Regions from separate parts of the Streptomyces sp. NPDC002698 genome, predicted to be linked through region 3. Evidence: riboswitches for the same ligand, from Rfam matches in the RefSeq annotation. Region 3 holds a riboswitch; each other region holds the start of a gene.
The links. A riboswitch is a leader RNA that binds a small molecule or an ion and turns the genes downstream of it on or off. The one in region 3 is predicted to bind thiamine pyrophosphate.
Positions count from the first base shown of each region.

Region 1 (3,889 bases), on a different contig from region 3:
CGGCGGTCCGGGTGTCCGCCCCGGACCGCGCCCGTGATCCGGCTCAGTCGGCCAGCGGCAGGTACACGCGGTTGCCCGCCTCGGCGAACTCCCTGGACTTCTGAAGCATGCCCTCGGAGATCTCCTCGGCGGAGGCGCCGTCGGCCACGTCACCGCCGAACCGCTCGTTGATGTTCTGGCTGATCTTCATCGAGCAGAACTTCGGCCCGCACATGGAGCAGAAGTGGGCCGTCTTGGCGGGCTCGGCCGGCAGCGTCTGGTCGTGGAACTCCCGCGCCGTGTCCGGGTCGAGAGCCAGGTTGAACTGGTCCTCCCACCGGAACTCGAAGCGGGCGTCGGAGAGCGCGTCATCCCATTCCTGCGCACCTGGGTGCCCCTTGGCGAGGTCGGCTGCGTGGGCGGCGATCTTGTAGGTGATGACGCCGGTCTTGACGTCGTCACGATCGGGCAGGCCCAAGTGCTCCTTGGGCGTGACGTAGCAGAGCATGGCCGTGCCCCACCAGGCGATCATCGCGGCACCGATGCCGGAAGTGATGTGGTCGTACGCCGGCGCGACGTCCGTCGTCAGCGGCCCGAGGGTATAGAACGGAGCTTCATCACAGATCTCCTGCTGAAGGTCGATGTTCTCCTTGATCTTGTGCATCGGGACATGTCCCGGGCCTTCGATCATCGTCTGTACCTGAAAACGCTTCGCGACCCTGTTGAGTTCCCCGAGCGTCCTCAACTCGGCGAATTGCGCCGCGTCGTTGGCGTCCGCGATGGAACCCGGCCGCAGCCCGTCGCCGAGCGAGTAGGTGACGTCGTACGCGGCGAGGATCTCGCAGAGTTCCTCGAAGTTCTCGTACAGGAACGACTCCTTGTGGTGCGCGAGGCACCAGGCGGCCATGATCGAGCCGCCGCGCGAGACGATGCCGGTCTTGCGGTTCGCGGTGAGCGGCACGTACGCGAGGCGCACGCCCGCGTGAACCGTCATGTAGTCCACGCCCTGCTCGGCCTGCTCGACGACGGTGTCCTTGTAGATCTCCCAGGTCAGTTCCTCGGCACGGCCGTCGACCTTCTCCAGCGCCTGATAGAGCGGCACGGTGCCGATGGGGACGGGAGAGTTGCGCAGCACCCATTCACGCGTGGTGTGGATGTTGCGGCCGGTGGACAGGTCCATGACCGTGTCGGCGCCCCATCGGGTCGCCCAGGTCATCTTGTCGACCTCCTCCTCGATGGAGGAAGTCACCGCGGAATTACCGATGTTGGCGTTGACCTTCACCAGGAACCGCTTACCGATGATCATCGGCTCGATCTCCGGATGGTTGACGTTCACGGGCAGCACCGCTCGGCCCGCGGCGATCTCCTCCCGTACGACCTCGGGGGCGACGTTCTCACGGACCGCCACGAACTCCATCTCGGGCGTGATCTCACCCCGCCGCGCGTAAGCGAGCTGGGTCACCGCCTGCCCGGACCGCCCCCGGCGCGGCTGACGCGGCCGGCCGGGGAAGACCGCGTCGAGATTGCGCAGCCCTCCGCGCGGGGACGTGTGCTTGATCCCGTCGTCCTCGGGACGGACGGGACGGCCCGCGTACTCCTCGGTGTCCCCGCGGGCGATGATCCAGCTCTCACGCAGCGGCGTCAGCCCCCTGCGCACATCGGTGTCGACGGCCGGATCGGTGTACGGGCCGGAGGTGTCGTACAGCGTCACGGACTGTCCGTTGGTGAGGTGCACCTGGCGAACCGGCACCCGCAGATCGGGGCGAGTACCCCCGACGTATGCCTTGTGCCACCCGATGGACCGCCCGTCCTGGCCGTTCGGGGACGGCGGGGAAACCCCGTCCGTCCGACTGGAGGCAGGCGTGCGTACATCCTTGTCGGTCATGAGACCTACTCCCTACGCCGGCATTACCCGGTAACAGGTTCAGCGGTCGACGCAGCGGCTTCCGATCGCCGATGTTTCATGTGAAACATCGCGAAGACGGAGGTCAGCGCCCTCTCAGCCCGGTGCTCCGAGCTCCCGCGTGTGCAAAGGTGCCCCCACGCTAGCGTCATGTTTGGCGCGGTGAACAGAGGGCCCTTGACGTTCTTGCGATGATCGGGCGGTGACGACGACCCGACAGCACCCCTTCCCCCCGCCCGAGCCACCGCGCCGTTCCGGCTCCGACGACGGCCGTGGGCATGGCTCCGCTATCGGTCACGGCCACGAGCAGGAGCACGGCCACGGCCACGGACCGGGCGGTGATCATCACGGTTCGGGCGACGGTCACGGGCCGGGTCCCCGCCGCGGGCACAACGAGCCTGCGGGCGCCGGTCACGGGCATTCGCACAGCCACGGTCCCGCCGCTCCGGTCTCCAAGCAGCTGCGCAAGGTCATCGCCGCGGTACTGATCCCCTTCGCCGCCGCGGTCGTGGTGGGTCTCGTGGTGCTGTGGCCCGGCGGCGCGCCGTCCCACGAGCGCACCGGTGTCGGGTTCGACCGGCAGACCCAGCAGGCGACGGTCACGAAGATCGGCCAGGTGGACTGCAAGTCCGTGAACGCCTCCTCGGGAACCGCGACGGGCGGCACCTCCGCCGCCGGGGGTTCCTCCGCTCAGTCCGGGAAGGGGGGTGAGTGCAAGAAGGCGACCGTCCGCATCGACACCGGCGAGGACAAGGGCCGCACGTTCACCGAGATCGTTCAGCCCGATCAGTCACGGCAGTTGCACCAGGGCGAGAAGGTCGTCGTCGCGTACGAACCCTCCGCCCCCAAGGACCTCCAGTACTCGGTCACGGACGCGAACCGGAAGCTGCCCCTGACGCTGCTCGCAGTGATCTTCGCGGTGGTCGTCGTGGTGATCGGCCGGATGCGCGGCATCATGGCCCTGGTCGCCCTGGCCATCAGTTTCGTGATCCTGAACTTCTTCATCCTGCCCGCGATCCTGCAGGGCTCGAACCCGCTGCTCGTGGCCGTCGTCGGGTCCAGTGCGATCATGCTGATCGCGCTCTACATGTGTCACGGTCTGTCGGCCCGGACGTCCGTGGCGGTGGTCGGCACCCTGCTCTCCCTGGTGCTGATCGGACTCCTCGGCTCGGTCTTCATCGACTGGGCCGTACTGACCGGCAACACCGACGACAGCACCGGCCTGATCCACGGTCTGTACCCGTCCATCGACATGAGCGGCCTGCTGCTGGCCGGCGTCATCATCGGTTCGCTCGGTGTCCTGGACGATGTGACGGTGACGCAGACGTCCGCGGTGTGGGAACTGCACGAGGCGAACCCGACGATGGGCTGGCGCGGCCTGTACCGCGCGGGCATCCGTATCGGCCGCGACCACATCGCGTCGGTCGTCAACACGCTCGTCCTGGCCTACGCGGGCGCCGCGCTGCCGCTGCTGCTGCTCTTCTCGATCGCCCAGAGCAGCGTGGGCACCGTCGCCAACAGCGAACTGGTCGCCGAGGAGATCGTGCGCACGCTGGTCGGATCGATCGGTCTGGTCGCCGCGGTGCCCGTGACGACCGCGCTGGCCGCGCTGGTGGTCGCCGCGGACCGCGAGGGCGGCACGCCCGTCCCCGCGCAGCCCGCGGCCGACAGGACGCCGGCACGGAACGGGAAGGGACGCCGCCGCAAGCACTGAGCCGTCCCGCGGCAGCGCGGAAACCATCCTGCACCGGCGCCCCTTGTGAGGAAGCGTTACGCCGCTCCGCGGGCCGCCGACGCTCAGCCCGCGCTCTGCTCCTCCGTGAGGATGCGGTCGAGCACCGCGTCGAGGGACGTGTCGAAACCCTCGAGGGAGCGTTCCTGCCCGAGGGGCACGAGCCTGTCCGTCCGGTCGAGAAACGCGACGAGCGGCGCGGCCCCGGACCGGAACAGCGCGTGATCGCCGCCGACCTGAAGCCGGATCAGCACCTCGCCGAACGCCTCCGGGTC
Region 1 covers NZ_JBIAQM010000036.1:23,505-27,393, reverse strand. The annotation lists gene thiC (phosphomethylpyrimidine synthase ThiC) at 44-1,864, opposite strand; TPP riboswitch at 1,857-2,013, opposite strand; gene ACFYW9_RS33605 (YibE/F family protein) at 2,085-3,596, shown strand; gene ACFYW9_RS33600 (SsgA family sporulation/cell division regulator) at 3,680-3,889, opposite strand, start outside.
Region 1: another riboswitch for thiamine pyrophosphate. It lies ahead of thiC (phosphomethylpyrimidine synthase ThiC); the one in region 3 lies ahead of ACFYW9_RS31400 (purine-cytosine permease family protein).

Region 2 (3,889 bases), on a different contig from region 3:
TCGGGCCGACTGCCCGCGCCTGAAAACCGGGCAATGGGCTGCCGGACCGTCTCCGGGCCGTGAAAGGGTGGCCAATGGTGACGGGGGACATCGGAGGGTGACAGGTCCCTCGCCCATCCGACCGGGGCGGCCCCAAACGATCTGCGACACTGGTTACGCCATGCCTAAGCCCGGAGAACTCACCTTTGTCGCGCCGCGCGGAGCCAAGAAGCCGCCGCGGCACCTTGCCGATCTCACGCCCGCCGAGCGCAAAGAAGCGGTTGCCGCGATCGGCGAGAAGCCGTTTCGTGCCAAGCAGCTCTCGCAGCACTACTTCGCCCGGTACGCGCACGACCCCGCCGAGTGGACGGACATCCCGGCCGCCTCGCGCGGCAAGCTCCAGGAAGCGCTGCTTCCCGAGCTGATGACGGTCGTGCGGCACCTGTCGACCGACCAGGACACCACCCGCAAGACGCTGTGGCGGCTCTTCGACGGCACGCTCGTCGAGTCCGTGCTGATGCGCTACCCGGACCGGGTGACCATGTGCATCAGCTCGCAGGCGGGCTGCGGGATGAACTGCCCGTTCTGCGCCACCGGGCAGGCCGGCCTCGACCGGAACCTGTCCACCGGCGAGATCGTGCACCAGATCGTCGACGGTATGCGCGCGCTGCGTGACGGCGAGATCCCCGGGGGTCCGGCGCGGCTGAGCAACATCGTCTTCATGGGGATGGGCGAGCCGCTCGCCAACTACAAGCGGGTGGTCGGAGCGATCCGGGCCCTGACCGACCCCGAGCCGGACGGCCTCGGGCTCTCGCAGCGCGGTATCACGGTGTCGACGGTCGGGCTCGTCCCCGCCATCAACCGGTTCGCGGACGAGGGCTTCAAGTGCCGGCTCGCGATCTCCCTGCACGCCCCGGACGACGAGCTGCGCGACACCCTCGTCCCCGTGAACACGCGGTGGCAGGTGCGCGAGGTGCTGGACGCCGGCTGGGGATACGCGGACCGGTCCGGACGGCGCCTGTCCATCGAGTACGCGCTGATCCGCGACATCAACGACCAGGCGTGGCGTGGGGACCGGCTCGGGCGGATGCTCAAGGGCAAGCCCGTACACGTCAACCTCATCCCGCTGAACCCGACCCCGGGCTCGAAGTGGACCGCGTCGCGGCCCGAGGACGAGAAGGCGTTCGTCGAGGCGATCGCGGCCCATGGCGTCACGGTCACCGTCCGGGACACCCGGGGGCAGGAGATCGACGGAGCGTGTGGCCAGCTCGCCGCGACCGAGCGGTAGTCTGAACCGAGTCGGCCCGTACGGTCGTCCGGCATCACCATGGTCGGACCATCCCGTCGTCCGGCATCTTCACCGTCCGACATCTTCATATTCCGACAGGGGAGCGCCACAGCGCTGAGAGTGCGGGACAGACCGCAGACCCTCTGAACCTTGCCCAGGTCATTCTGGGTAGGAAGTTCGGTCGTTACTCAAGCTGTTGCGCCCTGCCCGGGAACCGTCAGAGGTCCCGGGCAGGGCCGCGTCTCTTCCTGGTCACCCAGGAGGAATCAGTGAGCATCACCACCACCGTCAGCAGCGGCAGACGGTTCGCCGTCATGGCCGCCGGGCTCGGTCTCGTCGCGCTGCCCGTGCTGTCCGCGTGCGGCTCGTCCGGCGGCTCCGGCTCGGGCGATCCGAAGACGGTCACGCTCGTCAGCCACGACTCGTGGCTCGTGTCGAAGAGCGTGCTGGCGGACTTCGAGAAGCAGTCCGGCTACAAGGTCCGCGTCCTCAAGGACGGCGACGCCGGGCAGGCCGTGAACAAGGCCGTCCTGACCAAGGACAACCCCCAGGGCGACGTCTTCTTCGGCGTCGACAACACCCTGCTCTCCCGCGCGCTCGACAACGGGCTGTTCCAGCCGTACGAGGCCAAGGGCGCGGACCAGGTCCTGCCGGAGTACCGGACCGACCAGGACAAGCACCGGGTCACGCCCATCGACACCGGCGACATCTGCGTCAACTACGACAAGGCCTGGTTCAGCGAGCACGAGCTGGCGCCGCCGCGGTCCTTCGACGACCTGGTCAAGCCCGCGTACAAGAACCTCCTCGTCACCGAGAACGCCGCCACCTCCTCGCCCGGCCTCGGTTTCCTGCTCGGGTCCGCCGCGCACTACGGCGACAAGGGCTGGGAGGACTACTGGACGAAGCTCAAGGCCAACGGCGTGAAGGTCGTGGACGGCTGGGAGCAGGCGTACAACGAGGAGTTCTCGGGGTCCGCCGGAGGCAAGAAGGCCAAGGCCGACCGGCCGCTCGTCGTCTCGTACGCCTCCTCGCCGCCCGCCGAGGTCATCTACGCCGACCCGAAGCCCGCCACGGCCCCGACCGGCGTCGCGGACGGCACCTGCTTCCGGCAGGTGGAGTACGCGGGTCTGCTCAGCAACGCCGAGAACGCCGAGGGCGGCAAGGCGTTCCTGGACTTCCTGCTCACCAAGGAGTTCCAGGAGGACATGCCGCTCAACATGTTCGTCTACCCGGTCCGTGAGGGCGCGCGGGTGCCCGCGGAGTTCACCCGGTTCGGTCCGCAGGCCAAGGATCCCGAGATCCTGGCGCCCGCGAAGATCGCCGCCGACCGCGACCAGTGGGTCAAGTCGTGGACCTCACTCGTACTGAAGTAACGGAAGCGGACGAGGCCGGCGAGACCGGCCCGGCAGGCAAGCCCGAACCGGCCGGTGGGACCGGCGGGACCGGCCGGGGCGGCGACGCCGGCCCCGCAGCCGAATCCGCGGCCTCGCGCGGCGCGCGTCGGGGGAGCGCGGCGCGGTTCGGGCTGATGGTCCTGCCCGTCGCGTTCTTCGCGGTGTTCTTCGCCTGGCCGGTCGCCGCGATCGTCTCGCGCGGGCTCCACGGGGACGGCGGCTGGGAGCTCGGCCGGATCTGGGACGTGGCGACCCGCTCCGACATCCGGCACGTGCTGTGGTTCACCACCTGGCAGGCGCTCGCCTCGACGGCGCTCACGCTGCTGGTCGCGCTCCCCGGCGCGTACGTCTTCGCGCGCTTCGACTTCCGGGGCAAACAGATGCTCCGGGCCGTGGTGACGGTGCCCTTCGTGCTGCCGACCGTGGTCGTCGGCACGGCGTTCCTCGCGCTGGTCGGCCGGGGAGGGCTGCTCGACGAGCTGTGGGGCGTACGCCTGGACACCACGGTGTGGGCGATCCTGCTGGCGCATGTCTTCTTCAACTACGCCGTCGTCGTCCGGACCGTCGGCGGGCTCTGGTCGCAGCTCGACCCGCGTCAGGAGGAGGCCGCGCGCATGCTCGGGGCCTCGCGTCTCGCGGCCTGGCGCAGGGTGACGCTGCCCGCGCTCGGGCCCGCCGTGGCCGCCGCCGCCCTCATGGTCTTCCTCTTCACCTTCACCTCGTTCGGTGTGGTGCAGATCCTCGGCGGACCCACCTTCTCCACCCTCGAGGTCGAGATCTACCGGCAGACCTCCGAGATCTTCGACCTCACGACGGCGGCGGTGCTCACGATCGTCCAGTTCGTGGCCGTCGGCGCGATCCTCGCCGTGCACGCGGCGACCGTACGCCGACGGGAGACCGCCCTGCGGCTGGTGGCGCCGGCGACGACCGCGCGCCGGCCGCGCGGTGCCGGACAGTGGGCGCTCCTCGCGGGTGTGCTGGTGAGCATCGCGGTCCTGCTCGTGCTGCCGCTCGCCGTCCTCGTCCAGCGCTCCCTCGGCGCCCCGGGGCTCGGCTACTACCGGGCCCTGGCCGACGACGACGGAGGCGTCTTCCTCGTCGCCCCGATCGAGGCGGTCGGCAACTCGCTGGAGTACGCGCTCGCCGCCACCGCCATCGCCGTGCTGATCGGCGGTCTGGCCGCCGCCGCCCTCACCCGGCGCGCGGGCCGGCTGATGCGGGGCTTCGA
Region 2 covers NZ_JBIAQM010000007.1:103,851-107,739, reverse strand. The annotation lists gene rlmN (23S rRNA (adenine(2503)-C(2))-methyltransferase RlmN) at 161-1,267, shown strand; TPP riboswitch at 1,355-1,460, shown strand; gene ACFYW9_RS12995 (thiamine ABC transporter substrate binding subunit) at 1,582-2,640, shown strand; gene ACFYW9_RS12990 (ABC transporter permease) at 2,796-3,889, shown strand, end outside.
Region 2: another riboswitch for thiamine pyrophosphate. It lies ahead of ACFYW9_RS12995 (thiamine ABC transporter substrate binding subunit); the one in region 3 lies ahead of ACFYW9_RS31400 (purine-cytosine permease family protein).

Region 3 (3,889 bases):
TGCAGCGACACAGGGGCGGGCGGCGGCGGTACGGATCGCGTCAGTTGGGCGTGGCCCCGGGCCGATGGCTTTCCGCACACCCGCCGGGTGAGGTCAGCGGCCGCCGGCTCGCGTGCCGGGGTGCTCGATCCGCGTGACGAACGCGGCGATGTCGGCGACCACGCGTTCGGGCTGTTCCCACTGGAGGCAGTGGCCGGTCTCCGGGTAGGCGAGGAATTCCGCGCCGTGCACCGCGTCCAGGATGGTCTGCTGGTCCTCTCGGGGCAGGAACTCGTCCTGTTCACCCCAGATGACGAGTGTGGGCACCAGGATGCCGGCGAGGGTCGCGCGGAGATCGGCGTCGAGGAGACCGCGGGCCGTGTCCTTCCAGACGTAGGCGGGGAGCTTGAGGTTCTCCTCCACCATGGTCTCGACGAACCCCCGGGCGATCGGGCGGGTCATCGTGTCGGCCAGGAAGTCCTCGACGAACGCGCGGGGCACGGGATCGGCCAGATCCTCCATGGCGCGGGCCATGGAGGCCACCGCCGGTTTGTCAGCGAGGGTGCCGGGGACACCGAGCAGGACCAGGCCCGCGATCCGGTCGGGATGGCTGCCGGCGACGATCCGGGCCGGTACGCCGCCGCTGGACGCCCCGACCAGGACGGCCCGGGGGATGTCGACCACGTTGAGGAAGTCCACCAGGTCGGCGGCGAAATCGTCCGGGGTGTAGCCCTCCGGGGGCCGACCGGCATCGCCGTGCCCGCGCTGCGTGGGCGCGTATCCGTGCAGGGACGCGGGAAGGCGCCTCAGGAGGGGTTCGAAGGACCACCAGGAGTCGGCCAGACCGTGCACGAAGACGACCGGCGTGCCACTGGGGTAGCCCGCTTCGGCGTACGGGAGAGCGAGACCTTCCCGCACCTGCGCGGACTTCAGGGAGATCACGGTCACGGCACCCTGCCTCCTTCCGCCCGGCCACCGGGTCCGGGAACCCGGGAGCGGAGAGCGAGCGGCGATCACCTCCGACAGTACCGAGGCGCGGCACGCGCCGCGCTGCGAACGGGCCCGCTCGCGCCGTTCGAATGAACCGGAGCGCGCGCGGGCGGACACCGGTCCGGGCGAGTGAGCCCACGCAGCGACGCTTCCGAAGGGGACCTGGGGTCACGGGCCCCGGAGGACTCCCGGACGGTCCGGCCGGGTCCGGCGGTGGCGCCGCCCGCCCGTACACGGGAGCTGAGCACGGGTTCTGCCCGGGGGACCCACTCCCGCTCGGTCCTCGGGAGCGGTTAGTGTGTCCGTCGTACCGGACACGGGGTGCCCCGTCCGAGGGCTGAGATCACACCCGTCGAACCTGAACCAGTTCATACTGGCGGAGGGATGTCTTCCATGCCATTGGCGCATGTTCCCGGCGGGCTGCCCGCCGACAGCCGGCCCGCCGTCTTCGACGGACGGATGCCCGCCGCACCCGGCGACCTGCGGGTGGAGGGGCGCGGCATCGAGCCGGTCCCCGAGAGCAACCGGTACGGCGGTGCCGGGCGCCTGTTCACCGTGTGGTTCGCCCCGAACCTGACGATGACGGGTGTGTTCACCGGCACGATCGGGATCGCGCTCGGCCTGGACTTCACCACCGCACTGGCCGCCGTCGTCCTCGGGACCGTGCTCGGCGCCCTGCCCACCGCCTACCTCAGCACCTGGGGCGGACTCACCGGCACCGGCCAACTCCCGCTCGCACGGCTCGCGTTCGGCCGGGCGGTGGTACTGCCCGGGATGCTCCAGTGGCTGTCCTCCATCGCCTGGGACGCGTTGATCGGCCTGTTCGGCGGGGACGCGCTGGCGCGGCTGTGCGGCTGGCCGTTCTGGCTCGGCGTCCTGGTCATGATGGCCGCTCAGGGGGCCCTCGGCGTCCTCGGCTACGAGGCCGTCCACCGCCTGCAGATCGTCATGACGTTCGTGCTCGCCGTGGCCTTCGCGGTGATCGCCTGGCGGATGCTCGACGGGGTCCACCCCGCGACGACCGGATCCGCGACGGGCGCCGACCGCGCCGGCGCGTTCGTCCTCACCAGCACCATCGCGCTGAGCCTCTCGCTGTCCTGGGCACCGTACGCCGGTGACTTCAGCCGCTATCTGCCGCGTTCGACGTCCCGCCCTCGGATGTTCTGGTGCACCCTGCTCGGGCTCGTCGCGTCCTTCGTCGCCGTGCAGGTCCTCGGGCTGTGGGGCGCGTCGGTGCTGACCGACCAGACGGCGGCGGGCGTGGACACGCTGCTGGGCGGCGGTGCCGCGGGAGCGTTCGGGCTGCTGGCCGTGGCGCTCGCGGCGGTGTGCAGCAACGCGATGAACGACTACAGCGGTTCGCTGGCCCTGCAGACCCTGGGTGTGCGGATGCCGCGCCCGTTGGCGGCCGCCCTGGCCGCCGCGCTCGGCTTCCCGCTGGTGCTGTGGATGCACGCCGCCGACACCACGGCCCGCTTCCAGAACGTGCTGTTGTTCGTGGGCTGTTGGATCCCCGGGTTCGTCGCGATCGTCGTCGTCGACTGGATCGCCCGGGGGCGGGAGCGTGGGGACGCCCCGGTCGACGTCGCCGCCGAGATGTCCCGTCCGCGCCCTGGATGGCCGTCGCTGGTGGCCTTCGTCGCCGCTTTCGGCGCGGCCGTGCCGTTCATGGACACGAGCCTGTACGTCGGTCCGGTGGCCGACGCGCTGCACGGCGCCGATCTCTCGTACTACGTGGCGTTCCTGGTCGCCCTCGCCCTCTACGCCCCGCTGCGGCTGCGCCGCCGCGTCTGAGGGCTGCCCGTCGCTCCGCCGGTCCAGGGCTTCGGGCCCGCGGCCGTACCCCGAGAGGAACACCCCATGACCACCCCGCCCCGCGTCCTGACGATCGCCGGCTCCGATTCCGGCGGAGGCGCGGGAATCCAGGCCGACTTGAAGACCATGCTCGCGCTGGGCGCCCACGGGATGAGCGTGCTCACCGCTGTGACCGCGCAGAACTCCGTGGGTGTGCAGGGGGCTTGGGAACTGCCCGAGGAGGCGGTACGCGCCCAGTACCGCAGTGTGGTCGACGACATCGGGGTCCAGGCCGTGAAGACGGGGATGCTCTCCTCGCCCGGCCTCGTCACCACGGTCGCCGAGTTGCTGTCCGACGTGGGCGTCCCGGTCGTCGTGGACCCGGTGAGCGTCTCCAAGCACGGGGACCGGCTGCTGGCCGACGACGCGCTGGACGCCGTACGGACCCGGTTGCTGCCGCGGGCGACCGTGGCCACCCCGAATCTCGACGAGGTCGCCCAGCTCACCGGGTTGAAGGTGGACGACGAGTCGGGCATGCGCCGGGCCGCCGGGCTGCTGCTCGCGTTCGGTCCCCGTTGGGTGCTCGTGAAGGGGGGACATCTGCCGGGCCAGGCCGTCGACCTGCTCACCGACGGAACCTCCGAGCACTGGCTGCGCGCGCCCCGCCACGACAACCGGCACACGCACGGCACGGGGTGCACGCTCGCCTCGGCCGTCGCGGTGGGCCTGGCCGAGGGCCTCGAAGTGCCGGAGGCGGTACGGCGGGCCAAGGCGTACGTGACGGCCGCGATCGAGGCCGGTTTCGCGCTCGGTGCCGGTATCGGACCGGTGGACCACGGGTGGCGGCTGCGCCGCGACGACCGCCCCCGCCCGACGCCCGGGCACGACTGACCCCGCCCGGCGTCCGCCCGCCGTTCCGGCACCACGGGATCCCGCCCGGGCCGCCGCCCGCGATCCCGGCACGGCTGCCCGGTTCCCCGGCCGCCGGCCCTCGTTCGGGCACGACCCGCCCCTCCGTCGGCCACCGCCCGCCCGGGGCCCTGACCCCGGCCGGCCAACGGCTCCGCACCTCGGCGCGAGGTTCCCGGACGTCCGGGTCCGTCCGGCGCCCGGAGGCCCGTTCCAC
Region 3 covers NZ_JBIAQM010000031.1:17,008-20,896, reverse strand. The annotation lists gene ACFYW9_RS31405 (alpha/beta fold hydrolase) at 94-927, opposite strand; TPP riboswitch at 1,277-1,371, shown strand; gene ACFYW9_RS31400 (purine-cytosine permease family protein) at 1,363-2,763, shown strand; gene thiD (bifunctional hydroxymethylpyrimidine kinase/phosphomethylpyrimidine kinase) at 2,830-3,654, shown strand.